Regions from separate parts of the Pelomonas candidula genome, predicted to be linked through region 1. Evidence: predicted binding sites of a transcription regulator. Region 1 holds the regulator's gene; each other region holds the start of a gene.

Region 1 (7,530 bases):
ACGTCGGCGGCGGCGCGCTGATGGCGCGCCTGGTGGGGCGTCATCAGCTGCGCTTCGGGCGTCGGCGCGGCTTCCAGATCGGCCTGCTCGTCGGCATCGCCAGCAGCTCGCTGGCGCTGTGGAGCGTGACGCACCAGCAGTTCTGGGGCGTCGTCACGGCGACGCTGGTGGGTGGCTACTACAGTGCCAACGCGGCGCTCTACCGTTTCGCGGCAACCGAGATCGTCGCGCCGGGCAAGCGCGAGGCGGCCATCTCGTGGGTGCTGGGCGGCGGCTGTCTGGGCGCCTTTATTGGCCCGACGCTGGCGCGCGAGAGCAGGGACCTGCTGGTGGCGCCGTTCGCGGGCGCCTACCTGCTGTTGATCGGCGTTGCGCTGATGGGGCTGGTGCTGATCTCGCTGATCGACTTCCCGCCGCTGACCCGGCCGGCGCCCGGCGCCGGAGGCCGTTCGACCCGCGAGCTGGTGCGCCAGCCCGTCTTCCTCGTCGCGCTGGCGGCGAGTGCGCTTGGTTACGGCGTCATGAGTCTGTTGATGTCCGCCACGCCGATCGCGATGGGGCAGTGCGGCCTGCCATTCGGCGACGCGGGCCTTGTGCTGCAGTGGCATGTGCTGGGCATGTTCGTGCCGAGCTTCTTCACCGGGCCGCTGATCCGCCGCGTGGGCGTGTTGCCGGTGATGGCGACGGGCGTGCTGCTGAACCTCGGCTGCGTCATGTTCGCGCTGTCGGGGCAGGACCTGGATCACTTCCTCGGCGCGCTGTTCCTGCTGGGCGTTGGCTGGAACTTCCTCTACATCGGCGGCACGACGCTGTTCACGCAGGCCTACCGGCCCGAGGAGAAGACGCGCGCGCAGGGGCTGATGGACACGGGCGTCTACGCGACGATGACGCTGACGTCGTTCTCGTCCGGGGCGTTGGTCACGACCGGCGGCTGGCGGTGGATGAACTGGGCCAGCCTCGTGCCCATCGCGCTGTGCGCGGCGGCGCTGGCCTGGCTGGCCATCGGTCAGCGCGCGTCGCGCTGAAGGTATTCGGCCGCCATGCGCGCGGCCAGTTCCTCGGTCTTCATGCGCAGCACGGCGGCCGGCGGCAGTTCGCGTTGCGTGACAAACGACGGTGTGCCAAAGCGCAGGCCCACGACGGCGCCGCCGTCGCCGATCTCAGGCAGCAGCGGGTAGGCACGCAGGCGCAGCACCAGCGTGCCCTGGTCGTCGGTGAACACCGCCGTCTCGACCAGCGTGCGGCAGCCCTGCTGGTCAGCCTGCTTCAGCAGCGTGCGGCCGATGGCCTGCACGTCGGTCTGCGCGCTGGCCATCGTCAGCGGATAGGCATGCTGCTGGTCGTGGCCGTCGAGCGCGTCGACGACGGCGGTGTTGAAGCGCTGGTTGATGTCGTCCCAGTCCGGGCCGCCCAGCTGCCGCAGGTTGCGTCCCTGGCCGAACACCACGCGACAGTCTGCGTGGGCGGCGACGGCGGCGATTGCCAGCGCGGCGGCGATCAGCTCACGCTGCATCGCCGTCCGCGGCGGGCTTGCGGGCCGAGCCCTTGACGAGGTCGAAGCGGAACAGCCGGCATTCGATGGGGCCGTTCCACATCGGCACGCGACGGGTTTCCTTCAGCCGCATCTTGCTCGGCAGCTTCATGTCGGGGCTGAGCATCCAGGCCGTCCAGCCGGCGGGGTTCTCGGTGTACTGGCGCTTCCAGTGAGCGGCCAGACGCGGGAAGAAGTCGTCGCCCGCATCCCTTTCCTCGCTGCCGCCTGCGTCGCGCGTCATCGCCGCCTTGCCTCGCACCTCGATGCGCTCGCCGTAGGGCGGGTTCATGACGATGGCGCCAGGCATGCCGTCCGGCAGCTGCGGTGCGGGGCGCTCCAGTGCGTCACCGCCATTGAACTGGATGTACTGCGCGACGCCCGCGCGCTCGGCGTTGCGGCGCGCGAAGTCGACCATGCGGAAGGCCACGTCGCTGGCGTAGATGGGCACGGCCGGCGGGTGGATGCGCGCGCGGGCGGCCTGGGCCATCTCGCCCCAAACCGCTTTCAGGGCAGGCGTGGAAAACGCGATCTGCCGCTCGAACGCGAAACGGCGCAGCAGGCCGGGGGCGGAGTCGCAGGCGATCAGCGCGGCCTCGATGGGGATGGTGCCGGAGCCGCAGCAGGGGTCGTGCAGCGCGCCCCCTGTTTCGGCCGTGCCGCGCCAGCCGGCGGCGGCCAGCATCGCAGCGGCGAGCGTTTCCTTCAGCGGCGCGTCACCCTTGTCGACACGCCAGCCGCGCTTGAACAGCGGCTCGCCGGAGGTGTCCACGTAGATGGCCGCGCGCTCGGGGCCGACGTGCAGCAGCACGGGCAGGTCGGGCGAGTGCGTGTCCACGCTGGGGCGCTCGCCGGTGTGCTCGCGCAGCTGGTCGCAGATGGCGTCCTTGATGCGCAGCGTCGTGAAGTTCAGGCTCTTTAGCGGCGAGCGCTGGGCGACGGTGTCGACACGGATGGTGTGGCGCGGCGTGATCCAGTCGCGCCAGTCGACGCGGCGGGCCAGCGAATAGAGGTCTTCCTCGTGACGGTACGGGCCTTCGATCAGCTCGACCAGCACGCGCTGCGCGAGGCGGCTTTCGAGGTTGATGCGCAGCACGTCCTCGGCCGTGCCGATCAGGCCGCAGCCACCGCGCAAGGCTTCGACCTTGCTGCGCACGCCGGGCGGCAGGAAACGTTTGAGTTCCTCTTCCAGCAGCGGTTCGACGCCACCGGGGCAGGATACGAAGAGGGATAACTTGTTGGGCAGGCTCACCCGGGCATTGTCGCCGCCCCTAAACTGGATAGCGTTATCCACGGCTCAACCCTGCCATGAAGCGACTCGTCCTGACCCTGGCCCTCGTGTTCGGCGCGCTGCAGGCGCAGGCTGCCGACCCGGCACCGGCCTACCCGCCGCACAGCATCCCGAACACCTTGCTGCGCGCGCTGCCGAAGAACGCCAATGGCCGCACCTATCAGCTGCACATCCACCTGCCGGCCTCGTTCGCCAAGGAGCCCGGGCGCCGCTACCCGGTGCTCTACGTGACCGACGGCTACTGGGACTTCCCGACCGTCGTCAGTTCGTACAACAACCTGAACTACGACAAGGTCGTGCCGGAGTTCATCACCGTGGGCCTGGGCTATGCCGGCGATAACCTCGACTACGGCGAGCTGCGCAACTGGGAACTGTCTCCTGTGCGCGACAACCCGCTGAGCGACAGCAGCGGCAACGCCGACAAGTTCCTCGCCTCGCTGGAGAAGGACATCTTCCCGCTGGTGGAGCGCGAGTACCGCGGCGACCCGGCGCAGCGCTACCTGGCCGGCAGCTCACTGGGCGGGCTGTTCACGCTGTATGCGATGTACGCCAGGCCCGATCTGTTCAAGGGCTACATCGCGGCCAGCCCGGCGGTGGTCGTCGGCAACGACTGGATCATCGGCCAGGCCAAGGCCTATGCCGCGACGGGCAAGCCCATCAAGGCGCGGCTGTATGTGACCGGCGCCGAGAACGAATGGCCCGCTTTCTTCGCCGGCATCCAGCGCTACCAGGCGCTGCTGCCGACGCTGAAGCACCCGGAACTGGTGTATCAAACCCGCGTCATCGACGGCGAGCGGCATGCGGGCACCAAGGCGGAAAGCTACACGCGCGGCATGCGCTTCGTGTTCGAGCCGCTGGCACCGGAGACGGGGAAGTCGAAGGATTGAGCCGCCATCCGGGCGACTGAACGTCGTATTTCGGGCTGAGCGCCGGGCCGCTCACAAGCCGACCCCTCTGGCGACGTGCTTGCGGCTCGATGCCGTAGGCATCGCCGTCCCCTCGGGGGCTGAGGCCGGACACAGAGCGTCCAGTGGACGGCCTGAGCCTGCCGAAGCTCTGCGGCGCCGCCGCGGAGTGGTCCCGGTCAGGCCTGCCGGCGTTCAGCGGCACGCGACTGGGCGAGGGGCGCGCTACAGCGCCTTGCGCAAATTCGCCGGCGCGATCTTCATGCCTTCGCGGTACTTGGCCACCGTGCGCCGCGCGCACTGGATGCCCTGCTCCTCGAGCATGGCCGCGAGGGCGCTGTCGGACAGCGGCTTCTTGGTGTCCTCCGCGGCGACGAACTGCTTGATCAGCGCGCGCACGGCCGTGCTGGACGCCTCGCCGCCGGCTTCCGTGCTCAGGCCCGAGCCGAAGAAGTACTTCAGCTCGAACGTGCCCCAGCTCGTCGCCATGTACTTGGCCGTCGTCACGCGCGAGATGGTGGACTCGTGCAGGCCCAGCTCGTCGGCGATCTCGCGCAGCACGAGCGGCTTCATCGCCAGTTCGCCGTGCGTGAAGAAGCCGCGCTGGCGCTCGACGATGGCCTGGCTGACGCGCAGGATGGTGTCGAAGCGCTGCTGGATGTTCTTGATGAACCAGCGCGCCTCCTGCAGCTGCCCGCCCAGCGGCGAGTTGCTGATGCCGCCGCGCGTGGCGCGCAGTGCGTTGGCGTAGAGCTCGTTGATGCGCAGCTTGGGCGCCACCTCGGGGTTGAGCATCACGCGGAACTCGCGGCCCACCTTGCGCACGATGACGTCGGGCACGATGGCCGCGGCGGCGCCTTGCGCGAAGCGGCGGCCGGGCTTGGGCTCCAGCTGCGTGATCATGACCTGCGCTTCGCGCAGCAGTGCCTCGTCGGCGCCGGTCTCGCTCATCAGGCGGCGCATGTCGCGCCGGGCCAGCAGCTCCAGATGACTCTTGCAGATCAGGATGGCGATGACCTGCGCCGGGCTCCTGGGCTGGGTGCGCAGTTGCAGCACCAGGCATTCGGACAGGTCGCGCGCGGCGATGCCGGCCGGGTCCAGGCTCTGCAGCAGCCGCAGAGCGATGCGCAGGTGGTCCAGCAGTTCCTCGCGATCCTCATCGTCATCGGGCGCCAGCGCGGCGGCGATGTCCTCGATGGGGTCTTCGAGGTAGCCGTCCTCGTTCAGCGACTCGATCAGCACCTGCACGGCGGCACGGTCCTCGGGCGACAGGCTCTTGCCGGCCAGCTGCTGGGCCAGGTGCTCGGCCAGCGTCGTCTCGGCGGATTCCTGGCTCTCGCGCTCGCCATCGTCGTCGCCCATGCCGGCGCCGCTGCTGCTGGGCAGCTCGCGGATGCCGTCGAAGTCGTCGCGCTCGGTGCCGTTCTCCCAGTCCTCGCGCTCGGTGCCGCCGAAGTCCTCGGCGCTCAGCTCGGGCGCGTCGCCGCCCTCGGACTCGCCGGCCGAGGCCTCGGTGCCGCTCTCTGCCGGTGCGTTGGTGGCCAGCTCGGGGGCACTGACGGTGAACTCCTCCTCGGTGTCCAGCAGCGGGTTCGTGGCCAGCATCTGCTCGACTTCCTGGTGCAGCTCCAGCGTCGACAGCTGCAGCAGGCGGATGGATTGCTGCAGTTGGGGCGTCAGCGCCAGGTGCTGACTGAGGCGTACCTGGAGGGTCTGCTTCATGGTGCGCAGCCTGCGTGTGGCGCATTCGGGCCGAGCGCCGGGCCGCTCCCAAGCCGGCCCGCGCTGGCGATGTGCTTGCGGCTCGATGCCGCAAGCATCGCCGTCCCCTCGGGGGACCGACCGGACTCGCTCGCATTCAGCGACGCGAGGATGGGCGAGGGGCTCACCATCCTCTACATCCTGAAGTTTTCGCCGAGGTAGACCTTGCGCACGTCGGCGTTGGCCACGATCTCGTCGGGCGTGCCCTCCGCGAGCACGGCGCCCTCGCTGATGATGTAGGCGCGGTCGCAGATGCCCAGCGTCTCGCGGACGTTGTGGTCCGTGATCAGCACCCCGATGCCGCGGCCCTTCAGGAAGCCGATGATGCGCTGGATCTCCAGCACGGCGATCGGGTCGACGCCGGCGAAGGGCTCGTCCAGCAGGATGAAGCGCGGCTGCGTGGCCAGCGCCCGGGCGATCTCGACGCGGCGGCGCTCGCCGCCCGACAGCGCGGGCGCGGGGCTGTCGCGCAGGCCTTCGATGGACAGGTCGTGCAGCAGGCCGTTGAGCAGCTCGTCGATGCGCGCCTTGCCGAGCGCGCGGCCCTTGTCGTCCTGCTGCAGCTCCAGCACCGCGCGGATGTTCTGCTCGACGGTGAGTTTGCGGAAGATGGAGGCTTCCTGCGGCAGGTAGCTCAGGCCCAGCCGTGCGCGCTGGTGGATGGGCAGGCGCTGCACTTCGGCGCCGTCGATGCGGATGACGCCGGCGTCCGAGCGCACCAGGCCCACGATCATGTAGAAGCTGGTCGTCTTGCCGGCGCCGTTGGGGCCCAGCAGGCCCACGACCTCACCGCAGTCCACGCGCACGTGCACGTCCTTGACGACCTTGCGGACGCCGTAGGTCTTGGCCAGGCCCTCGGCTTCGAGCCGGCTGCCGCAGGCGGCCGAACCGGCCGGCGAACGGGTGGACGCCTCGTCCATCACGAAGACTTGCCCGGCTGCAGCGTCGTCGACGGCTTCAGCGGCAGGGCCGCAGGCGGCGCGGACGCAGCGTCGTCGCCCGGCTGCGCGCGCGGCATCATGACGATGCGGGTGCGGCCGTTCGGGTTGGGCGAGGCGCTGCCGCCCTCCAGCGTGAAGACCTCGGTGCGGCTGTCGTAGACGATGACGGCGCCCGAAACCTGCTCCGCCACGGCGGTGCCACGGGCGCGGCGCACCTCGGCGTTGCCGATGAAGCGCACGGTCTCCGTGCGGGTGTCGTATTCCAGCTGCTCGGCCTGGCCCTCGATGGACTCGCCGGGCGTGTCGCGCCCCTGGCGGAAGCTGACCGGCTGGCCGGCGACCCCGCTGGCGGACAGCTGGTAGTAGCCGTCCGGCGTCTCGCGCACGTAGACCTTCTCGGCGCGCAGCATCAGGCTGCCGCGCGTGATGACGACGTTGCCCTGCAGCTCGGTGCGCTGGTTGACGTTGTCAATCTGGCCCGGCTTGTCCGACGACAGCGTGAACGGCTTGAGTCGGTCGGCCTTCTCCGCCTGGGCGGCGAAGGTGGCGATCGCGAGGACGAGCGGGATCAGGTGGCGGGGCATGGCGGCACGGAAGTTGCAGGCCATTCTAGGGGCCTGCAACCGCGCTCAGCCTTTCCCTCGCGACAACTTGATCAGGAAATCCGCGACGGCCAGCGCCGCCTGTCCGTTGGCGGCTTCGCTCTGGCTGGGCTCGCCGGCCAGGCCGGGACCGGTGCGGTAGCGGCCGCCAATGACCAGCGTCGGCACGCTGTCTGCGCCGGCAAGTTCGGCCATCTTCTGGCCCTGGGCCAGCTTGCCCTGCACGCCGAAGGACGAGAAGGCCTGCTTGAACTTGGCCTGGTCCACACCCAGCTTGCCAACGAGATCCACGACGCCGGCTTCATCCGTCGCGTCGATGCCCATGCGGTGGAAGGCGTTGAAGATGCCGGCGTGCACGGTGGGCGTCAGGGCGCCCATGGCCTCCAGCGCGTAGAACATGCGCGCGTGCAGCTTGAGCATGGCCTGCTGGCCCACCGGGATGCGGCGGAACGTCACGTCGGGCGGCAGCCGGTGCAGCCAGTCGCCCAGCAGCGGGTCG
Region 2 (7,530 bases), on a different contig from region 1:
CGGAACAGCTGGCACAACTCGTCGTACCGCTCGCGGTCTTCCTTCGCCTTCACCTCCAGGGTGAAGGCTTCCCGGACTTCTGAGAACGCCACGTGCGCATCGTCCAGGATCACCGCCCCGGCGCGCACCGGAGCGCCGCCGCCGCGCACGCCAAACTTGCTGAAGCCGTTGAACAGTGCCTTGTACGACGCAACCATCACTGCCTTGGCGTTGACGAAGTCGTCGGCCAAAGGCTTGCCGCGGACGTAGGGCACGGCGGCCATGCCAAGCGAGCGCGCCTTCTCGAGAGTCTGCTTTACCAGTTGCACGGTGGGAGCCAGGTACAGCACCGGCTCCTTCAGCTCGTTCATCGTCGACTGCGCCATCAATAGACCGACCAGCGTCTTGCCGCCTCCTGTGTGCAGCTTGACGACGGTGTCCCGCACCTCCCGCCGCTTGTGCCAGGCGTCAAGCACCTCGGCCTGGCTGGTGTAGAGGTCGTTGATTCCCTGCGGTTTAGGCAGGCGCCGAAAAATCTCGAGGGGGTCGACTGGAGCTGGCTTGTGAGCCTGCGACTTGAGCCTGTTGAAATCGACCATGAAATTTCCTCCGCTGCTTGTGTTTTCTGCCGGCGGTGGATGGCGCTGCGACCTAACTCCACGCGCGATGGCATCGTAGTCTCACCTACGGCTACCAAGCCGCGTCGCGACCTCTGTCGGCAGGTCTCGGAGTCCGGATCTTCTACAGTTCTCGGGATGAATGGAAACAGGACCGAGATTGCGCTGATTGCGCGCGGAATGCCAAGCGATCAGGCGGCTCACTTGCGCGCCCGCGGTTGGACTGCAGCCAAGCTCCAGACCGCGACTGATGCGGAGTTGATCTCTCTGGGCATTCCTGAGACGGTCATGCAAAACCTGCGCGCCGGGGCCAGGCCCGCCATCCCATCGGACACCCTGAATCAGGTGCTGTATGCGAACCGGTGGGCCTGCTGCGTCTGCCGCGCCCCAGGTCGGCCGGTTATCGTGCACCACATCGAGCCCTGGGCCAAGACCCATGACCACACGGCCCGGAACCTGGCCGTGTTGTGCGCGGAGCACCACGGTGAAGCGCACTCAACCCACGATCTGCAGATTTCGCTGACCGCTGCTCGACTGCGCGACTTTAAGCGGCGTTGGGAGGAACAGGCTGGGCGAGACGACGCACAAGCGATCCAGATGGGCACGCAGTTGCAGTCCGACCAGTGGAACTACTTCAATCACCTGCGCCTGGCTGAACTAGCCCGCGCGAATGGTGTCGATCTCGCCGGCTTGCCGGGGCGAGTGCAGGCCGAGCGCGCCGGCGTGTGCAATGAGGAGGGCGACATCATCGCGACGGCGCCACACGGCGGCTACATCTACGACGGCTCGCACAGGATGGCGCTCTATCGGTATGCCAAGGCGATGCTCTATCAACTCCTCGACCGTTCGGCAGTTCGGAACATCTCCGACGATCTGGATCGTGGCCCCTTGAAGGTGGCCGTGCTGCAGGGCGACCTTATTTATGTGCAGGGACGCCACATCTTCGAAGACATCCAGCCGGCTCCGGCGAACGTTGAGGCTGTCCGCGCCCGGCGATCAGCGAACCGGGTGGAGGTCACTTTCGATTTCGACCGCCGAGAAGCAACCTCGAATTCGGCATGGACTATCTGGCTGCGCGGTGCGCAAGACGTCGGCAGCCTTGTGCAGGTGAAGGCATTGAAGCGCGGTGATCGGGGCAAGCTCTACATCGTCGGCACCGTGATCGGCATGCGCAACGCCCTAGAGGGGCTGAAGACGCGCACCTATGAAGCGGGGCTCTACAAGACCGGCCTAATCAGACCCTTCGGCGGTTGGGATGATGAAGATCCCGACGACCTCGGCGGATATGACGACACTGACTCGGAATAGAAGCACCGAACGCATTGAAATCAAAGCCATCCCCACGAGTGGTGGCATCCCAGTCGCAACTATTTCTGGTTAGTCTCGCCTTCAGCTGGAATTGACAGCCGCCTCCCACCAGTGCCACGCTGGACGCCGAATGGTGCGGCGCCCGGAAAGGCCGTTGCCCCCAGCGCGCGATGTCGAAATGGCCGGCCAGGCTCAGCACCGCGGCGGACTCCAGCGCGGCCTCGTCGTCCAGCGGCGGCAGCAGGCCGGCCAGGCGCTGCGCCAGCATGGATTTGCCGGAGCCGGGAGGGCCGCTCATCAGCAGCGAATGACCACCGGCGGCGGCGATCTCCAGCGCGCGCTTGGGGCCGGCCTGGCCCTTGATGTCGGCAAGGTCCGGCAGGCCGCGCTGGACCTCCCGCGGTAGCGCGGCGGCGCGGGGCAAGGCCTCGCCCTCAGGCTGCAGCGCCGCGACGACGTCCAGCAGGTGGCGCGCCTGGCGTATCGCCAGCCCGTCGACGAGGGCGGCCTCGGCGGCGCTCGCCTCGGGCAGCAGCAGCTCGCGCTGAACCGCGTCGTTGGCGCCGGCCTGGCGCAGCGCCAGGGCCATCGCCAGCGCGCCGCGCACGGGGCGCAACTCGCCGGCCAGCGACAGTTCTCCGGCGCATTCGAAGCTCGCCAGCCGGGCCGCGTCGAGTTGGCCGTTGGCGGCCAGCAGGCCCAGTGCCATCGGCAGGTCGAAGCGGCCACCTTCCTTGGGCAGGTCGGCCGGCGCCAGGTTCACGGTGATCCTCTTGTTGGCCGGAAAGCCCAACCCGCTGTTGGCCAGTGCGGCGCGCACGCGCTCGCGGGCTTCCTTGACCTCGGTGTCCGCCAGGCCCACGACCGTGAACGACGGCAGGCCGTTGGCCAGGTGCACCTCCACGGTGACCGGCGCGGCGGCGAGGCCGTCGAGGGCGCGGCTGTGAACCGTGGCGAGGCTCATGGAGGGTGTCCGCTGACGGGTGGATGGGCGCGTCGGCATGGGGCGCCGGGCGGGGCGGAGCGAGTCTAGCCGCGGGGCCGGGGTGGCGCATCGCGGTGCTTTTCCCTCAAATGCACGCATGTGGTGCGCAAATCCTCCGGAATCGTCGCCAGATTGGTGCGTCCGCCTGCTTGTCGGGCGGGCGTTGCCCAGATTTGTGCAAATGACCGAGGTGTGACGCTTGGCACGGAAGCTGCAAATGTCCCTTGGCAACGTCCTTCCTCTCACTATTCAAACTGGAGCCTCGCCATGAAGTTGTCCCCCACGCTGCTCGTCCTGGCGCTGTCCGCGGCCGCACTGCCCGCCTTCGCCGATGAGCCTGCGCCGGCCGACCCGCTGTCCTTCAACGTCGGTGGTGTCACCGAGTACCGCTACCGCGGCATTTCGCAGTCTCGCCTGAAGCCCGCCCTGCAAGGTGGCATCGACTACGCCGCTGCCAATGGCTTCTATGTCGGCACCTGGGCGTCCACGATCAAGTGGATCAAGGACGCCGGCACGATCAACAGCGTCGATGCGGGCAAGACCGGGCAAGAGATCGACCTGTACGGTGGCTACAAGACCGAAGTGGCCAAGGACCTGACGCTGGACGTCGGTGGTCTGTACTACCTCTACGCCAGCAACAAGTACGGCAACGTGCCCGGCGGTGCGAACGCCAACACCTTCGAGATCTACGGTGCGCTGACCTTCGGCCCGGTCACGGCCAAGTATTCGCACAGCACGACCAACCTGTTCGGCAATGCCGACAGCAAGGGTTCGGGTTATTTCGACGTGACGGCCAACTTCGACCTCGGTGACGGCCTGAGCCTGGCGCCGCACGTCGGCCACCAGACGGTCCACCACCTGGGCGTGGCTTCCTACACCGACTACTCGCTGACGCTGACCAAGGACTTCTCCGGCCTGGCGCTGAGCGCGGCCCTCGTCGGCACGGATGCCAACAAGTCCTTCTACGTCAGCCCGGAAGGCAAGTTCCTGGGCAAGACCACGCTGGTCGTCGGCCTGAAGAAGACCTTCTAAGTACTCACTGGAGCGCGACATGAAACTGATCACTGCCGTCATCAAGCCCTTCAAGCTCGACGAGGTGCGTGAGGCCCTGAGCGCCATCGGCGTGCAAGGCCTGACGGTCACCGAAGTCAAGGGCTTCGGCCGCCAGAAGGGCCACACCGAGCTGTACCGCGGCGCCGAATACGTCGTGGACTTCCTGCCCAAGGTCAAGATCGAAGCCGCCGTGAACGACGACGTGGTCGATCGCGTCATCGAGGCCATCGAGTCCTCCGCCCGCACCGGCAAGATCGGTGACGGCAAGATTTTCGTGTCGCCGCTGGATCAGGTCGTTCGCATCCGCACCGGCGAAACCGGCAATGACGCGCTCTGAGCGTCGCATCACCATCCTGTTGGAGACCTATCAAATGAAGAAACTCCTCGCCGGTCTTGCCCTTGCGGCTGGCCTGCTCGCGCCGGCAGCCTGGGCCCAGGACCCGGCCGCCTCGGCTCCCGTTGCCGCGTCCGCCGTGGCGACCGCAGCCGCTCCGGCAGCGCCCGCTGCCTCCGCTGCTGACGCCGCCGCCTCCGCGCCGGCCGACGCGGCCTCCGCTCCCGCCGTCGTGCCCAACAAGGGCGACACGGCATGGATGATGGTGTCGACCCTGCTGGTCATCATGATGACCGTGCCTGGCCTGGCGCTGTTCTACGGTGGCCTGGTGCGCAGCAAGAACATGCTGTCCATCCTGATGCAGGTCATGGTCGGCTTCTCGCTGATCGTCGTGCTGTGGGTGCTGTATGGCTACAGCCTGGCGTTCACCGAGGGCAATGCCTTCATCGGAGGCACGGATCGCCTCTTCCTGAAGGGCATCTGGAACAACGTCGCAGGCACTTTCGAGAACGCGGCCACCTTCAGCAAGGGCGTGGCGATTCCTGAACTGGTCTACGCGGCCTTCCAGGCGACCTTCGCCGGCATCACGGGCTGCCTGATCGTTGGCGCCTTCGCCGAGCGCGCCAAGTTCGCTGCGGTGATGGCCTTCCTGGCCCTGTGGTTCACCTTCGCCTACCTGCCGATCGCGCACATGGTCTGGTTCTGGCCCGGCCCGGATGCCTACACCTCGGCTGCCGTCGTCGATGCGACCAATGCCAAGGCCGGCCTGCTCTGGCAGTGGGGCGCGCTGGACTTCGCCGGCGGTACCGTCGTGCACATCAATGCCGCCGTGGCGGGCCTGGTGGGCGCCATCATGATCGGCAAGCGCATCGGCTACGGCAAGGAGCAGTTCACGCCGCACAGCCTGACGCTGACCATGGTCGGAGCCTCGCTGCTGTGGGTGGGCTGGTTCGGCTTCAACGCCGGCTCGGCGCTGGAAGCCAACGGCTCGGCCGCGCTGGCCTTCATGAACACCTTCGCCGCCACGGCTGCCGCCGTGCTGGCCTGGTGCGTCGGTGAAGCGCTGATCAAGGGCAAGGCCTCGATGCTGGGTGCCGCTTCGGGCGCCGTCGCCGGCCTCGTCGCCATCACCCCGGCCGCCGGCAACGTCGGCATCGGTGGCGGCCTGATCGTCGGCCTCGTGGCGGGCTTCGCCTGCCTGTGGGGTGTGACCGGTCTGAAGAAGCTGCTGAAGGTGGACGACTCGCTGGACGTGTTCGGCGTGCACGGCGTGGGCGGCATCCTGGGTGCCCTGCTGACCGGCGTGTTCAACGCGCCCCAGCTCGGTGGTCCGTCGTTCCCGGTGGACTGGTTCACCGGCACGCTGACCAGCGCGGATGCCTACTCCATCGGCGCCCAGGTGCTGGTGCAGGCCAAGGCCGTCGGCGTGACCATCCTGTGGTCGGCAGTCGTCTCCGTCATCGCCTACAAGCTGGTCGACCTGACCATCGGCCTGCGCGTGACGGAAGAGGAAGAGCGCGAAGGTCTGGACATCTCGTCGCACGGCGAGACCGCGTACCACAAGTGATCCCCTAGGGCCGGCCGCGTGCCGGTCCTTCATCACGCGAAGCCGCCCTCCGGGGCGGCTTTTCTTTTGGCTGCGTGAACCGGCCGTTATGCTGGCCCGCATGCACGTCATCACCCTGCTCGTCGCGGTGCTGGTCAATGCGTTGCTGATGAGCCTGGCGTTGGTCGTCAGCGTCGGTATCCGCGCGCGCAGCGGGCTGCAGGCCTGGCAGTTCATGCTGCTGGGGCAGGCGGCCGGCTTCGGGCTGTTGATCGGCGCGACGCTGACGCTGCCGAGGCTGCTGGCCACGCTGGGTGTCATGGCGCTCAGCGCGTCGGCGTCGGCCATGGTGTTGACGGCCTGCCGCTTCCTCGGCTTGCCGGTGCCGCGGCGCGCGCTGCTGGCGGCACCGCTGGCGCTGGGGCTCGTGCATGCCTTCGTGTTCTGGCACCAGGGCTTGTCCACGGCGGTGACCAACCTTGTCATCGGCGTGCAGATCCTGTGGGCCAGCTGGCTGCTGTTGCGCGGCGCAGGCCGGCTGCGTTGGCGTTGGCTCTGCGGCGTGGCCTCGGCGGCGAACGCATTGCTGATCCTGGGCCGGGCCGCGCTGGTCCTGGGCTGGCCGGAGACCTACCCGCGCTTCATCGCGCCGCACCCGCTGAACTTCGCGTCGCTGATGCTGCTCAACGCCAGCCTGGTGCTGGGCACCATGGGCTTCCTGCTGGCGCACCGCGACGAGGCCGAGCAGGCGCTGGTGCGGCTGGCGTCGCTGGACCCGCTGACCGGCCTGCTGAACCGCCGCGAGTGGATGCAGCGCGCCGCCCGGGCGCTGGGCGCCAGCGGCGCGTCCGAGGGCGACACGGTGCTGCTGATGCTGGACCTGGACCACTTCAAGTGCATCAACGACGAGCGAGGCCACCCGGTCGGTGACGAGGTGCTGAAAATCGCCGGCGAGGTGCTGCGCGGCGAACTGCGCGCCAGCGACCTCGTCGGCCGCTACGGTGGCGAGGAGTTCTGCCTGCTGCTGCGCCACTGCGAGCCGGGCGCCTTCGGCCGGCTGGACGCGCGGCTGCACATGGCGCTGACGAAGCGCTGCGAGGCCAGCCTGGGTTTTGCGGTCGATTTCAGCGCCGGCGCCGTGCGGGTGCAGCCCGGCGAAACGCTGGCGGCGGCCATCAAGCGCGCCGACGACCAGCTCTACCGCGCCAAGCACGCCGGCCGCGGTCGCACGCTCTGCACCGACGGCGTCTTGTGATCCGCTCGAGCGCCCCAAAGTGGGCGGCCCTGCAGAAGCTGTAAACGAACCCCGCACGCCCGCTCATCCCGCCGCAACGCCACCACTCGGCGTTGCAACCCTTGCCGTAGCGCCCAGCCACGGCTGCGGTTTGCGCCTTGATTGGCGACGTTGCGTCGGTCCGCTCGGCCGCGCAGAGTCCATTCACAGCTTCTGAGATCATTCGGCCATGGTTCCCCATCTGATCACCGCCCTGAACGGCCCCATCAACGAGTTGGAGGCCCGCATCCTGGAATCCATGCCGGCCACGGAACGCTGGTTCAGGCTGGAATGGATGGAGCACACGCCGACCTTCTACGCGTCCGTGGACCTGCGCAACGCCGGCTTCAAGCTGGCGCCGGTCGACACCAACCTCTTCCCGGGCGGCTTCAACCTGCTCACCGACCAGATGCTGCCGCAGGCCGTGCAGGCGGC
Region 3 (7,530 bases), 140 kb from region 1:
GGAGACGAAGTGCGGCCCTCGGGGTGCGGGATGCGGTCTCCGGGGTGTTGCTGACGGCCCCGGTCGGGGGTGGCCGGCATAATTCGTCCCCTTCCCCATCGAATTCGGACGAGCGTCATGGCCAGCGTCAACAAAGTCATCATCATCGGCAACGTCGGCAAAGACCCCGAGGTCCGCTACAACCCCAGCGGCGGCGCCTGGGTCACCCTCAGCCTGGCCACCACGCGCAACTGGAAGAATCGCGAGACCGGCGAGCGCCAGGAAGAGACCGAATGGCACCGCGTCGTCTTCAACGACCGCCTGGCCGAGATCGTCGGCGAGTACGTCAAGAAGGGCCGCCCGCTGTACGTCGAAGGCCGCCTGAAGACCCGCAAGTGGCAGGACAAGGAAGGTCGCGACACCTACACGACCGAGATCATTGCCCAGGAAATGCAGCTGCTGGGCGGCCGCGATGGCGGCGGTGACGAAGGCGGTGGCGGTGGTGGCTACGGCCGCAGTGCTGGCGGCGGTGGTGGCGGTGGCGGCTACAGCCGCGGTGGCGGTGACGGTGGTGGCGACGACTTCGGCGGCGGTGGCCGCCCGGCCGCCCGCCCGGCCGCGCCGCGCCCGGCGCCCCAGCGCGCCCCGGCTCCGGCGCCCAAGGCGTCGACGGGGTTCGACGACATGGATGACGATATTCCGTTCTAGAAAACACCTCTCTGTTGGTTGTCAACATCGGGCCCGCAGCCCAATAGCTGCGGGCCTTTTTCGTTTGCTTACATCGCCTGGCGTGCTTATTACCGAGGCCGGCTTTCGTCACCGCGGAAGGCGCAAGAATCAGAGCCGCTGCAGATTCGCATATTCGCCGGGTCCACTGGTCGCCGGCATCCACGCAAGCCGCGGCGGCTGGATAGCCTGGGGCCATAAACCGATCACTTCTCATAACTCCATGGCCAAGAATTCGCGCCACGACGAAAACCACCTCCGGCTGGCCAACCCGCCCTTCGATCTCCCCCGAGTCCAGCGACGCGGCCTGCTGGCGCTGGGTTCGTTGATGGCCCTCGATCTGGCAGGCTGCGGTGGTGGCGGCGGTGGTAGTGAAGGCAGCCCCCCCCCCAGCGCCGGCAGCACGCAAAACGGCGGCGTGGTCACCACGCTGGCCGGCTCGGGCCAAACTGGTAGCACCGACGGCGCAGGCGCTGCGGCCAAGTTCTATTTGCCATACGCCGTGGCTGCCGACGCCGGCGGCACGGTCTACGTGGCGGATTCGCAGAACAACCTGATCCGCAAGGTCACGCCGGCCGGGGTCGTCAGTACGCTGGCGGGCTCAGGCAGCGCCGGCAGCACCAACGGCACGGGCAATGCGGCGTCGTTCTCCAATCCATGCGGCGTGGCCGTGGCCCCGGACGGCACGGTCTATGTGGCAGATACAGCGAACCACATGATCCGCAAGATCACGCCGGCAGGGATCGTCACCACGCTGGCAGGATCGGGCAACCGCGGCAACGCCAATGGCGTGGGCTCCGCAGCTTCGTTCACGTTCCCCTATGCAGTCGCTGTGGACGCGAGCAACACGGTCTACGTGGGAGATACCAACAACTTCCTGATCCGCAAGATCACGTCGGACGGTGTCGTCACCACGCTGGCGGGATCGGGCATTGTGGGCTCCGCCAACGGCACGGGCACGGCAGCTTCGTTTGAGGTGGTACGAGGCATTGCCGTGGACGCCAGCGGCACGGTCTATGTCGCCGACTCAGGCAATTCGCTGATCCGCAAGATCACGCCGGCTGGGGTGGTCACGACACTGGCTGGCTCGGGCCAGGAAGGCTATGCCGACGGCACCGGCGCAGTAGCCTTGTTCAGCAACCCCGTCGGCATCTGCGTGCACTCCAGCGGCACGGTGTATGTCGCGGACCCCGCCATCAACGTGATTCGCAAGATCACGCCAGACGGTGCTGTCACCACGCTGGCGGGCAAGTTTGACCCGAGCAATCCGGGCGGCGGCAAAGCGAATGGCACAGGCACGACCGCGCTGTTCTGGGGGCCCAATGGCATTGCCGTGGACGGCAGCAACACGGTCTACGTAGCGGACACCTACAACGACCTGATCCGCAAGATTGTCTAGGGAGAGGTTGGCAGAACCTCTTGTCCGCGCACGGCCATCGGCACGTGCGGGAGCCGATCAAACCGAAAAGGCCCGCGGCAACCGCCGCGGGCCTTTTTCATTCACGGACGTGCACGAGGCTTGTCGACGGGGCCGACCTGCCGCGCCAGCGTTGTCCTGAATTCGTCCTGCGCCGCGCCCGACTCGAAGCAGCGCTTCGGGATCAGGCTGAACAGCAGGTCGGACTGGTACAGGACGAACACCTTGCCCGACTCCCGCCACCGGTACAGATTTCCCCAGGGCAGCAGGCCACTGCCGTTCTCGGTGCGGAACTGCAGGCCTGCCGTCTCGATCTCGACCGAGAACGGTTGATGAAGAGAGCGTTGCTGGGCGTAGAGGCGCCGCACCTTCCAGGGCAGGTACAGCCAATACCAGGCCGGGAAATAGGCGATCGCGAGCGGGCCGAACACCTCGGCCCAGGAAGCGTGCCCCCGCCACAGCGAACCCGCCATCGCCACGAGCGCCATCAGCGCCAGCAGGACGATCAACACGCCGAGCACGGCAAACGCCGGGCGTGGCTTGAGGCCGGCACGAATCGCTGACAGCTAGTCGTCTGAATCGATCTGGATCTGCATGTCCCCTCGCACCGTCGCACGCCCTGGTTTGCGCGCGATGGTAGGCGAGCGCTGCACGCGTCCATGCCCTCTAACCGCACCATCCCCAGGCCGCCAGCCCCAGCCCAGTGCCGTGTGTGCCGACCTTGCGCAGCCCCGCCGACGTGCGCCAACGCCCGTTGCGCTGTCACTCCCTATGAGCACCAGGCCTGTAACGTTGTGTGAAGAAGTTGGCACAAAACCCGCTTAGTCCTTCTCCGACAAGCCCCATCACAGCTTGCGAGAGGAGGAACCCATGCGTGCGAACTTTGCTTTTTCCACACTGACGGCCACCGCTCTGATCTGGGCGGCATCGGCATCGGCCGCGGTGCTCACGGCCACGCCCGCCACGCCGACGCTCAGTGGCGTGGCGGCAGCCGCTGCGCCCGCAGTCACGCCGCCCGTCACCACCACGGCGACGCTGGACAACAGCTACGGGTCGACGTCGACGACCCACATCGAGAAGGACGTCCAGGTCGCGCCCACCGCGACGAGTTCGGGCCTGGCCTACGTGTACGAGGTCACCACGGTGACGCAGACGCGTACCGACACCCTCGCGTCCCAGGACTACTACTCCTGGAACCAGGCGCTGACCGGCAACACCGCCGGCACGGAGTTCCTCACACTCTCCGTGACCCTGACTCCCTCGCAGTCGCTGGGCGCGATGCTGTCCCTCTACAGCACCGGCAGCTACGCGGCCGTCGCATCGCCCTTCGGCAGCAGCGTGCCGGCGCTGCCGTCGTACTACTTCCGCCTGGCAGGCGCCAGCGCCTGGACGCTGCTGGGCTCGACCAACACGACCAATGCCGCCACGGGCAGCTTCTATGGCGGCGAGTCGGCGCAGCTCGCGCTGACGGCGGGCGTGGCGACGAGCTTCGAGGTCGCCGTGCTGGCGGGCAGCAATGTCGACCTGTCCGACGTCGGCCTGAACCTGTGGAGCGACTACTACGACACGCACAAGGTGGCCGTCGACCTCGGCACCAGCACGACGAAGGCGCTGGTCGGCGCCGAGCTGCTGGCGCCCGTGCCCGAGCCGCAGACCTACGCGCTCATCCTCGCCGGCCTGCTGTTCGTGGGCCTGCGCCTGCGCAGCCGCCAATAGCCCGCGTCGGGCCAGGGTGTCGGCAGCGCCTGGCTAGGTCGACCTGACGACCAGTTCGGTCGGCATGATCTCGCTGGCGGCAGCGTTGCCGGCGATGAGGTCCAGCACCTTGCGCGCCAGCAGCACGCCGCCGTGGTGCCAGTCCTGGCGCACGCTGGTCAGCGGCGGCGCGAAGGTGTGCGCTGCTGGCGAGTCGTCGTAGCCGATGACCGAGACGGCCTCGGGCACCAGCAGGCCGGCGTCGGTGAAGGCACGCACGGCGCCCATGGCCAGCAGGTCACTGGCGGCGAACAGGCCGTCCGGCGCGGGGCCGCCGTCCGGCAGGTGCGCGAGGTGGGACTGCACGGCCGTGAAGCCCGCGCCGAAGGTGAAGGCGGCCGGCGTCAGCGACTGGGCCTTCAGCCCGGCCTTGCGCAGCGCCTTCAGGAAGCCCTGCTGCCGGTCGCGGATCTCGGCATGGCGCACGTCGCCCAGGAACAGCAGCCGGCGCCGGCCCAGCGCGATGAGCCGCTCGGCGGCGCAGGCGCCGCCATGGGCATTGTCGCCGCCGACGACCACGGCGTTGCCGCGCCCGTGCTCGGCGCCCCACACCACCATGGGCAGGCCCATCGCCGCGGCCGTCTTGACGGCCGAGCCGTTGGCGCCCTGGCCCAGCAGGATGACGCCGTCCGCGGACGCGGCCACGCCCTCGCCGGGGCTCTGCATGGCCGACAGCAGCACGCTGTAGCCGCGCGAGGTCAGCTCCTGCGTGATGCCGCCCAGCAGTTGCAGCGGGTAGGCGTCGGTCATCGGCCGGTCGTTGTCCGGCTGCATCTCCAGGATGACGGCGACCATGTGGCTGCGCCGCAGCCGCAGGTTGCGGGCGTGGTGGTTGAAGCGGTAGCCGGCTGCCTCGGCCAGCGTCTTGATGCGCTCGCGCGTGGCGGGCGTGACCGACGGGCTGTCGCGCAGCGCGCGTGAGACCGTGATGGCACTGACGCCCGCGAGCGCGGCGATCTGTTCCATCGTGACTGGCTTGGCGTCGCTCATCCCGTTCTCGTGCCCGTTCGTGCCGCTGCGCGTCGCGCAACCCGGCTTCTTCTCCTGACCCGGATTGTCGCCAAGCGGCGCGGGCCCGCCGGCGGCACGCACGTCATCGCAGACCCGCACCCGGCACTTCTGCAAACTAATGTCATCGATGTCATTTGCACACCACACGGGTAAATACTCAAATGACATCGATAACATTTGCCATCACAGTCCGCCCCATCGACAGTCTGGCGACGGCCGCGCCGGGCTCTCGGGATGCAAACAAACAACCGGAGACATTCGATGACCGACCCTCAAGCCGCCCAGGCTGCATCGCGCCGCGGCGACCGCCCCGTCCGCGCCTTCTTCCGCCCCCAGCTGATCGCGCTGGCCGCCGCCGCGCTGTGCGGTGCCGCCTTCGCCCAGGAGGCCGCCAAGCCCGCGCCCAAGCCGGCCGCGGAGTCGCCCGAAGTGAAGGAGCTCGAAGCCGTCGTCGTCACCGGCACGGCGCGCCGCGAAGGCGTGCGCAAGCTGGAAGCCGGCTTCTCGATCACGACCGCGACCGAAGAGCAGATCAAGCAGGCCGCGCCGACCAGCACGGCCGACATCCTGAAGACCGTGCCCGGCGTGTTCGTCGAGAGCACCGGCGGCCAGAGCAACGCCAACATCCGCGTGCGCGGCTTCCCGACGCCGGGCGACGGTCCCTACTCCACCTTCCAGCAGAACGGCGCGCCGCTGTACGCGCTGCCGGCGCTGAGCTTCCTGGAGCACTCGCAGCTCTTCCGCCTGGACGACACCATCGAGCGCATGGAAGTGCTGCGCGGCGGCCCCAGCCCCATCTTCGGCAGCGGCCAGCCCGGCGTGACGGTCAACTTCATCCAGAAGGACGGCCGCAGCCCCGAGGGCAGCCTGCGCGTGACCACCGGCACCGGCAATCTCAAGCGCGTGGACGGCGTCTACGCCGGCCCGCTGTCAGACAAGTGGACCGTGATGGTCGGCGGCTTCTGGCGCCAGAGCCAGGGCCTGCGCGACACGCAGTTCCCGGCCGACGACGGCGGCCAGCTCAGCCTGGTGCTCAACCGCAAGCTCGACGACGGCAACCTGCAGCTCTACGCCCGCGCGCTGAACGACCGCAACGCCTTCTACACGGCCATCCCGGTCGTCGGCAGCGCCGACGGCAAGAGCGTGTCCAGCTACCCCGGCTTCGACGCCAGCAAGGACTACTTCTACGGCAACGAGCTGCGCAACATCGTGCTGGAGACCGGCCGCGCGACGGGCCGCACGCTGGCCAATGGCAAGCCCGAGATCCTGCGCGACACCGTCACCAAGGACCTGGCCGAGGGCCGCGGCGCGACCGTGCAGACCTTCGGCGCCAACCTCGACACCAAGCTCGGCGACTGGACGCTGACCAACAAGCTCGGCCACACCGGCGGCGACGTGCCGACCTACGCGCTGTTCTCCGGCGCCAACCCGCAGACGCTGGGCAGCTACATCACCTCGCAGGTGACGGCCGCCAACGGCGACGCGGGCGTCGTTGCGGCGGCCGGCAAGGCGGCCACGACCGGCACGGCCACCTTCACGAACGGCGGCGGTGCCATCACCAACATGGCCACGCCAGTCATCGTCAACGGCATGTGGGTGGTGGACAAGACGCTGCGCTCGACGACCAACGAGACCCGCCTGTCCAAGGAGATCGCCCCGGGCAACAACCTGACCTTGGGCCTGTACCTGGCCGGCTACAGCTCGCACGACGTCTGGACACTGGGCCAGGCCCAGCTGATGACGGTGCAGTCGCACGCGCGCCTGATCGACGTGACGCTGGACAACGGCGTCAAGGCCTCGCGCAACGGCTACGTCACGCCGCCCTTCTCCTTCGACCTGGACGCCAGCTACAGCGGCGACACGCGCGCCTTCTTCGTCGCCGACGAGTGGCAGCTCACGAAGGAGCTGCGTGTCGACCTGGGCGCACGCCGCGAGACCCAGCACATCACCGGCACCATCGCCAACGTCAGCAACGGCGACCTGGATAACGACCCCACTACGCTCTACAACAACAACCTCGCCTACTACAACGGCACCCACACGCTGATCGACAGCAAGCTCAGCCGCAGCTCCTTCACCGGCGGCGCCAACTACGCCTTCAGCCGCGACCTGAGCGCCTTCGTGCGCGTGAACAAGGGCCACCGCATGCCCGACTTCGACGTGCTGCGCAGCCGCGGCGCCAACGAGACCAAGGACTCGGTCGAGGACATCACGCAGTACGAGATCGGCCTGAAGACCGCCACCAAGCTCTACAGCGCCTTCCTGACGGCCTACGCCAACCAGCTGACCAACTCGCAGACGCAGCAGTTCACCAACGCCGGCAACACCGTGCTGCGCCCGAACAGCGAGGCCAAGGGCGTGGAGTTCGAGCTGTCGCTTCGCCCGGGCGACTGGCTCAAGGGCTTCGAAATCGCCGCGACCGGCAACTTCCAGGACGCCAAGTACAAGGACTTCCAGCAGTACAGCGGCAACCGCGTCGAGCGCGCCCCGAAGTTCCAGGCCCGCCTGACCCCGAGCTGGCAGACCCAGACCGCCTACGGCCAACTGCGCACCTTCGCGACCTTCAGCCATGTCGGCGAGCGCTTCGCCGACCAGACCAACACGCTGAAGCTGCCGGCCTACCAGACCATCGACGCGGGCGC
Region 4 (7,530 bases), on a different contig from region 1:
GTTGGGCGTGCGCTTGCGCTGGGCGCCCTCCACCATCGCGATCATGCGGTCGACGAAGGTCTCGCCGGGGTTGACGGCCACACGGGCGACGACCCAGTCGGACAGCACACGGGTGCCGCCGGTCAGCGCCGAGAAGTCGCCGCCGCTCTCGCGGATGACGGGGGCCGACTCGCCCGTGATGGCGCTTTCGTCCACGGACGCCACGCCGTCGACGACCTCGGCATCGGCCGGCACGACATCGCCCGCCTCCACCAGCACGATCTCGCCCTTGCGCAGCGTGCTGGCCTCGCGCGGATGCCAGGTCAGCGATTCACGCGAGGTGCCGGGCTTCCAGCTGGCCATCACCTTGGCCCAGGTCTCCTTCTTCAGGCCGCGCAGCGACGCGGCCTGGGCCTTGCTGCGGCCTTCGGCCAGCGCCTCGGCGAAGTTGGCGAACAGCACGGTGAACCACAGCCACACGGTCACGGCAATGACGAAGCCGTTCGGCTGGGCAACGGACAGCGCGGTGGTCAGCAGGCTGCCCAGGTAGACGACGAACATCACCGGATTGCGCCACTGGGTGCGCGGGTCCAGCTTGCGGACGGAGTCGACCAGCGCGGCGCGGGTCAGCGCCGGGTCGAACAGGGAAAAACCAGCGCGATTCATGAAGCGCTCCAGAGCATGAAGTGCTCGACCACCGGCCCCAGGGCCAGCGCCGGCACATAGTTCAGAAGACCGACCAGCAGCACGACGCCGATCAGCATCGCGACGAACAGCGGACCATGAGTGGGCAGCGTGCCCTCGCCCGGAGCGAGGCGCTTCTTGCCAACGAGGGAGCCGGCCATGGCCAGCACCGGCACGATGACGCCGAAGCGGCCGACCCACATCACCAGGCCCAGCAGCAGGTTGTAGAACGGTGTGTTGGCCGACAGGCCCGCAAAGGCGCTGCCGTTGTTGTTGCCCGCCGAGGACATGGCATACAGCACCTCGCTGAAGCCATGCGCGCCGGGCGCCGCGACGCCGGCCTTGCCCGGCTCGACGACGACGGCGATCGCCGTGCCGATCAACACGGCCAGCGGCGTCAGCAGGATGGCCAGCGACACCATCTTCATCTCGTGCGCCTCGATCTTCTTGCCGAGGTATTCGGGCGTGCGGCCGATCATGAGCCCGGCGACGAAAACGGCCAGGATGGCAAACACCAGCATGCCGTACAGGCCCGCACCGACGCCACCGAAGACGACCTCGCCCAGCTGGATCATCACCATCGGCACGAGCCCGCCCAGCGGCGTGAAGCTGTCGTGCATCGCGTTGACGGCACCGCAGCTGGCGGCCGTCGTGATGACGGCGAACAGCGACGAGGCCTCGATGCCGAAGCGCACTTCCTTGCCTTCCATGTTGCCGCCGGACTGCGTGGCGCTCTGCACGGCGTCGACGCCCAGCCTGGCGAGCTTCGGGTTGCCGGCCTGCTCGGCCGCCGTGGCCACGACGACGGCGACGACGAACATCGCCGTCATCGCGCCCAGCAGCGCCCAGCCCTGCCGCATGTCGCCCACCTGGCGGCCCATGACGAAGCACAGCGCCGCCGGAATCAGGAAGATGGACAGCATCTGCAGCGCATTCGTCGCCGCGCTCGGATTCTCGAAGGGGTGGGCCGAGTTCGCGTTGAAGAAGCCGCCGCCGTTGGTGCCCAGCATCTTGATGGACAGCTGGGACGCGACCGGCCCGAGCGCGATGCTCTGCGACTGGCCGTGCTTGTCGTCCATGACGGGCTGGCCATCGGCGCCCTTGAGCGGCTGGCCGTCAGGGCCGAGCCGCGGTTCCTGCCAGCTCTGGGCCTCGATGGTCGTCACGTCCTGGTAGGGCTTGAGCGTCTGCACGACGCCCATGCCGGCCAGCACGATGGCGAACACGAGGGACAGCGGCAGCAGCACCCACAGCGTGGCGCGGGTCAGGTCGGCCCAGACGTTGCCGATGGCCTTGCCGGTATGGCGAGCGAAGCCACGAACCAGCGCGACCACGACGGCGATGCCGGTCGCGGCGGACAGGAAATTCTGCACCGTCAGCGCGAGCATCTGCGTCAGGTAGCTCATCGTCGTCTCGCCGCCGTAGCCCTGCCAGTTCGTGTTGGTCACGAAGCTGACGGCGGTGTTGAAGGCCGAGTCGGGCGAGACGGCGGCCATGCCTTGCGGGTTGAGCGGCAGCCATTGCTGAAGCCGCTGCAGCGCGTAGACGGCCAGCACGCCCAGCGCATTGAAGATCAACAGGCCCATCGCGTAGCGCAGCCAGCCTTGCTCGGCGTCGGCATTGACGCCGGCCAGCTTGAGCAGCCCGCGCTCGACACGCTTCAGCCCCGCGATGCGGCCTTCCATCGCGGCGTAGATCCATCGCGCCAGCGGCCAGGCCAGCGCGAACAGCACGACGAGGAAGGCCACCAGTTGCAACCAGCCGGAACTGTTCATGACAGGTCCTCCGGAAACAACAGCGCCCAGAAGAGATAGCCGACCAGCCCGACGACGAGGATGGTCGCAGCGAGTTCGAAGCCACTCATGACTTCCTCCCCGCCAGCTTGTGGCAGCCCCAGGCTGCCAGAGCGGTCACGAGCCCGAGGGCCGCGCAGAGACCGAGAAAAACGATGTCCATGACACCTCCATAACGATGGAGGTCATTCTGGAAATCACGCCGTCAAACCGCCGACAAGATCGCGGCGGGCGGCATCAAGAAAGCATCAAGATTTCGGCAGCGCCAGCTGAGTGAGGTCGATGCCGCGCTCCTGCGCGATGGCTTCCAGCATCGGCAGCAGCGCGCCCAGCTTTTCGTCCAGCGCATCGCGCACGGTGTCGACGACGACCTGCGTGCTGCGATCGATCTCGATGTGGATGGCGTCGCCGACGCCCTTGTCGGCGAAGGTCGTCATGCGCAGCGTCTCGGGGATCAGCCACACCTCGAACCAGCCCGAGCCGTCTCGCTCGCGCTTCGCCTCGGCGACCGTCAGGCTGCAACCGTTGACGCCGATGTAGCCCTTGGCGAACACGTAGCGCATCCACGGCGCCGGCACGGCGAAGCGGATGACGTGGTTGTTGTCGGGCTTGCGGATCTCGGCGATGCGCGCCGACACGTCCACGTGGCCGGACAGCGGATGGCCGCCGATCTCGGCGCCGTCCTTGGCGGCACGCTCGACGTTCAAGCCCGAGCCGACCTTCAGCCCGCCCAGCGTCGTCAGCTTCATCGTCTGGCCCATCACGTCGAACAGCGCGACGTCGGGCGACGGCCGCTCGGTGACGGTCAGGCAGACGCCGTCGCAGGAGACGCTGGCGCCGATGGCCAGCTCGTCATCGAAACCGGCCGGCAGCTTCAGCGCCAGCGTGTGCAGCCCCTCGCGGGCGTCAATCGATTCGACGTGGGCGACGCCCTGGACGATGCCTGTGAACATGATGAAAAAAGGCCCCGGGTGGGGCCGTTTTGGAGATCGGTAGGCCAGCTTACCAGCTGACCTCGCGGTCCGGCGTCGAGCCGATCTTGTGGATGGACAGGTCGGCGCCCTCGAACTCCTGCTCGGCGTCCAGCCGCAGGCCGACGACCTTCTTGATCAGGCCGTAGACGACGAAACCACCCGCCAGCGCCCAGGCGACACCGCCCAGCGTGCCGATCAGCTGCGCGCCGAACGACACGCCGCCGATGCCGCCCAGCCCCTTGAGACCGAAGATGCCGCAGGCGATGCCGCCCCAGGCGCCGCACAGGCCGTGCAACGGCCACACGCCCAGCACGTCGTCGATCTTCCAGCGGTTCTGCGTCAGGGTGAAGAACTGCACGAACAGCCAGCCGGCCACGCCGCCGGTGACCAGCGCGCCCAGCGGATGCATGACGTCCGAGCCGGCGCAGACGGCCACCAGGCCGGCCAGCGGGCCGTTGTAGGCGAAGCCGGGGTCGTTGCGGCCCAGCAGCGTCGCCACCAGCGTGCCGCCCACCATGGCCATCAGCGAGTTGACGGCGACCAGGCCCGACATCTTGTCCAGCGTCTGTGCGCTCATCACGTTGAAGCCGAACCAGCCCACGGTCAGCACCCAGGCGCCCAGCGCCAGGAAGGGAATGCTGGACGGCGGGTGCGCGCTCATCGCACCGTCCTTTCGGTAGCGGTTCAGGCGCGGGCCGAGCAGCAGCACGGCCGCGAGGCCGATCCAGCCGCCCACGGCGTGCACGACGACGCTGCCTGCGAAGTCATGGAACTCGGCGCCGGTGGTGGCCTTCAGCCAGCCCTGGATGCCGAAGGCCTGGTTCCAGGCGATGCCCTCGAAGAATGGGTAGACGAGGCCGACGATGACGGACGTGGCCATCAGCTGCGGGCCGAAGCGCGCCCGCTCGGCGATGCCGCCCGACACGATGGCAGGAATGGCCGCCGCGAAGGTCAGCAGGAAGAAGAACTTGACCAGCTCATAGCCGTTCTTCTGCGCCAGCGTCTCGGCGCCGGTGAAGAAGTGCGTGCCGTAGGCCACCAGGTAGCCGACGAGGAAGTAGGCCAACGTCGACACGGCGAAGTCGACGAGGATCTTCACCAGCGCATTGACCTGGTTCTTCTTGCGCACGGTGCCCAGCTCCAGGAAGGCAAACCCCGCGTGCATGGCGAGCACCATGATGGCGCCCAGAAGGATGAAGAGCGCATCCGCGCCCTGCTTGATTGATGACTCCAACGCTGTCTCCGGTCAGTGGCTTTCGGCCTTGGATAACGCACCAAGGCGAAACCAAACCGCACCGAAACAGCAAGTTCAATGCCCAGTTTCAATGCATAGACGCCCCAGGGTGGTGTGCGCCGACGCCGGCCGGGCGGCTCTAATTTGGTGCGCAAGATGCACCGTCTTCGAACGTCTGCGCACTGAATCCGAGCGTCCAGCGCCCATCCGCCCAGCGCACGACCGGCCGCTTGATGAGGCTGGGCTCGGCCAGCATGAGCGCGGTGGCGCTGGCGTCGTCGACAACGCCGGCCCGGGTCGCGTCGTCCAGCTTGCGCCACGTCGTGCCGGCGCGGTTGACGAGCTTGTCGCGGCCGAAGGCGGCCAGCCAGGCCGGCAGCAGCTCGGCCGGCACGCCCTGCTTCTTGAAATCATGGAACGCGACCTCCAGGCCTCGGTCGGCCAGCCAGGCCCGGGCCTTCTTGACGGTGTCGCAGTTGGGTATGCCATAGATCGTGATCATGGGTGGCAAAGCTACCATGTCCCGGTGACGTCCACGCCACGGGGGAAGCGATGCTGAAGACGATCAAGAGCCGGCTGCTGGCGGCCTGCCTGGGCCTGATGGTGGTGTCGGTGCTGCTGGCCACGCTGACCAGCTACCGTGCCGCCCGCAACACCATCCTGCACGACCTGGCGACCCAACTCAGCGAGAACGGCCAGGCGCAGGCGGACCGCATCGCCTCTTGGGCCAACGGGCAGAAGCACGTGGTGCAGGCCATGGCGCCCGCCCTCGCAGCCGCCGACCCGACCCCGGCGCTGCAGCAGGGCCTCACGTCGGGCGCACTGGACCTGGCCTACGTCGGCAGTGCCGACAAGCGCATGGTCTCCGTGCCCGACCGCAAGCGCGCCGCGGACTACGACCCCACCTCCCGCACTTGGTACAAGCTGGCCGCCACCAGCCAGGAGCCGGTGCTGACAGCGCCCTACATCGCGGCCTCGTCCAAGAAGCTGGTCGTGACGTTCGCCTACGCCGTGCGCGAAGGCGGCGAGATCAAGGGCGTGGCCGGCTCCGACGTGACGCTCGATGAAGTCGTCGCCACCGTCAACCAGCTCAAGCCCACGCCGTCGGGCTTCGCCTTCCTGGCGGACAAGGAGGGCAAGATCATTGCCCACCCCAACACGGCGCTGACGCTGAAGCCGATGTCTGATCTGGTGACCGACCTGACGCCGGCGCGCCTGACGGGTGCGGGCGCCGAGGAGCTGGTGGACGTCACCATCGGCGAGCACCGCTTCTTCCTGCGCGCGGCCCCGGTGGCCGGCACCGACTGGCTGCTGGTCACCGCTGCCGAGCGCGGCGAGGCGCTGGCCTCGCTGACCACGCTGCTGCGCGACGCCGGCATCGCGCTGGTGCTGCTGATCATCGGCGCGACGCTTTTCGCGACCTGGCTGGTCAATTCACTGCTGCACCGCCTGGTCGTCGTGAAGGACGCGATGCTGCAGATCGGCAGCGCCGGCGGCGGCGACCTGACCCAACGCCTCAACGACGCGGGCGAGGACGAGCTCAGCGCCATCGCGCGGGCCTTCAACCAGTTCGTGTCGCAGATCGAGTCGGTCATGCGCGGCGTGGCCGCCAGCGCCGAATCCATCGCCGTGGCGTCGCGCGAGATCGCCGCCGGCGCACAGGACCTCAGCGGCCGCACCGAGAGCGCGGCCGCCAGCCTGGAGGAGACCGCGTCGTCGATGCAGCACATCACCGAGACCGTGCACCGCAGCGCCGACCAGGCCAGCCAGGCCGACGGCCACGCCCGCGATACCGCGGCGGTCGCCGAGCGGGGCGGCGCGGTGGCCCAGCAGGTCGCGGCCACGATGCAGCAGATCAGCGCCAGCTCCACCCGCATTAACGACATCATCGGCACCATCGACGGCATCGCCTTCCAGACCAACATCCTGGCACTGAACGCCGCCGTCGAGGCGGCACGCGCCGGCGAGCAGGGCCGCGGCTTTGCCGTCGTGGCCGGCGAGGTGCGCGCGCTGGCCCAGCGCAGCGCGGAGGCGGCCAAGGAGATCAAGGGGCTGATCGGCAGCAGCGTGGAGCGGGTCGCCGATGGCAGCCGGCTTGTGGACCAGAGCGCGCAGACCATGCATGAAATCCTGCGCAGCGTGCAGAGCGTGACAGCCATCGTCACCGAGATCAGCGCCGGCGCGGCCGAGCAGAGCCGCGGCATCGGCGAGGTCAACACGGCCGTCGTTCAGCTGGACCAGATGACGCAGCAGAACGCCGCCCTCGTCGAGCAGTCCGCCGCCGCCGCGGAGAGCCTGAAGGAACAGGCCGCCCAGCTGTCGCAGATCGTCGCCACCTTCCGCATCAGCCGCTGATGATCGACTGGCTGGACGAAGCAAGCCTCGACTTCCCGCCCAGTCACCTGGCGCTGGGCCCGGGCACCGACGCGCCGGGCCTGCTGGCCGCCGGCGGCACGTTGACACCGCAGCGTCTGGAGGCCGCCTACCGCCGCGGCGTCTTCCCCTGGTACGGCCCCGGCCAGCCGCCACTGTGGTGGGCGCCCGACCCACGCATGGTGCTGAAGACGGCAGACTTCAAACTGTCGCGCTCGCTGCGCAAGACGGTGCAGCGTTTCGCCGCCACGCCCGGTTGCGAGATCCGCGTCGACTTCAACCGCGCCGCCGTGCTGCACGCCTGCGCCAGCGCGCCGCGCGAGGGCCAGAGCGGCACCTGGATCGTGCCCGAGCTGCAGGCCGCCTACCTGGCCTGGCCGGCCATGCACAGCGTCGAGACCTGGATGGACGGTGAACTCGTCGGCGGGCTGTATGGCGTCAACCTCGGGCGCATGTTCTACGGCGAATCCATGTTCATGCGCCGCACCGACGC

The links. The regulator sigma-54, encoded in region 1, starts transcription at its own class of promoters, with help from an activator protein. The targets are predictions, from matches to a motif close to TGGCANGNAANCTGCTTT.
Region 2: a site for sigma-54 is predicted at 3,090-3,107, ahead of ACG04R_RS23890 (TorF family putative porin). Genes of this name have one in related genera too.
Region 3: a site for sigma-54 is predicted at 2,929-2,946, ahead of ACG04R_RS08580 (PEP-CTERM sorting domain-containing protein). Genes of this name have one in related genera too.
Region 4: a site for sigma-54 is predicted at 4,731-4,748, ahead of ACG04R_RS05285 (ammonium transporter). Genes of this name have one in related genera too.

The regions. Positions count from the first base shown of each region.
Region 1 is NZ_JBIGIC010000003.1:361,909-369,438, reverse strand. Features, by position in the region: gene ACG04R_RS07930 (MFS transporter) at 1-1,025, shown strand, start outside; gene ACG04R_RS07925 (hypothetical protein) at 1,007-1,513, opposite strand; gene ACG04R_RS07920 (THUMP domain-containing class I SAM-dependent RNA methyltransferase) at 1,503-2,783, opposite strand; gene ACG04R_RS07915 (alpha/beta hydrolase) at 2,840-3,709, shown strand; gene ACG04R_RS07910 (RNA polymerase factor sigma-54) at 3,953-5,449, opposite strand; gene lptB (LPS export ABC transporter ATP-binding protein) at 5,623-6,408, opposite strand; gene lptA (lipopolysaccharide transport periplasmic protein LptA) at 6,408-7,013, opposite strand; gene ACG04R_RS07895 (thiol:disulfide interchange protein DsbA/DsbL) at 7,059-7,530, opposite strand, start outside.
Region 2 is NZ_JBIGIC010000014.1:145,448-152,977, reverse strand. Features, by position in the region: gene ACG04R_RS23905 (DEAD/DEAH box helicase) at 1-578, opposite strand, end outside; gene ACG04R_RS23900 (HNH endonuclease signature motif containing protein) at 885-1,904, shown strand; partial or broken gene ACG04R_RS23895 (YifB family Mg chelatase-like AAA ATPase) at 2,002-2,868, opposite strand; gene ACG04R_RS23890 (TorF family putative porin) at 3,157-3,921, shown strand; gene glnK (P-II family nitrogen regulator) at 3,941-4,279, shown strand; gene ACG04R_RS23880 (ammonium transporter) at 4,314-5,843, shown strand; gene ACG04R_RS23875 (GGDEF domain-containing protein) at 5,944-7,077, shown strand; gene gshA (glutamate--cysteine ligase) at 7,286-7,530, shown strand, end outside.
Region 3 is NZ_JBIGIC010000003.1:506,596-514,125, forward strand. Features, by position in the region: gene ssb (single-stranded DNA-binding protein) at 118-687, shown strand; gene ACG04R_RS08570 (NHL repeat-containing protein) at 929-2,104, shown strand; gene ACG04R_RS08575 (YcxB family protein) at 2,206-2,631, opposite strand; gene ACG04R_RS08580 (PEP-CTERM sorting domain-containing protein) at 2,993-3,838, shown strand; gene ACG04R_RS08585 (substrate-binding domain-containing protein) at 3,872-4,867, opposite strand; gene ACG04R_RS08590 (TonB-dependent receptor) at 5,150-7,530, shown strand, end outside.
Region 4 is NZ_JBIGIC010000002.1:370,816-378,345, forward strand. Features, by position in the region: gene kdpB (potassium-transporting ATPase subunit KdpB) at 1-645, opposite strand, end outside; gene kdpA (potassium-transporting ATPase subunit KdpA) at 642-2,438, opposite strand; gene kdpF (K(+)-transporting ATPase subunit F) at 2,435-2,527, opposite strand; gene ACG04R_RS05280 (riboflavin synthase subunit alpha) at 2,705-3,409, opposite strand; gene ACG04R_RS05285 (ammonium transporter) at 3,459-4,607, opposite strand; gene ACG04R_RS05290 (ArsC family reductase) at 4,804-5,166, opposite strand; gene ACG04R_RS05295 (methyl-accepting chemotaxis protein) at 5,217-7,019, shown strand; gene ACG04R_RS05300 (leucyl/phenylalanyl-tRNA--protein transferase) at 7,019-7,530, shown strand, end outside.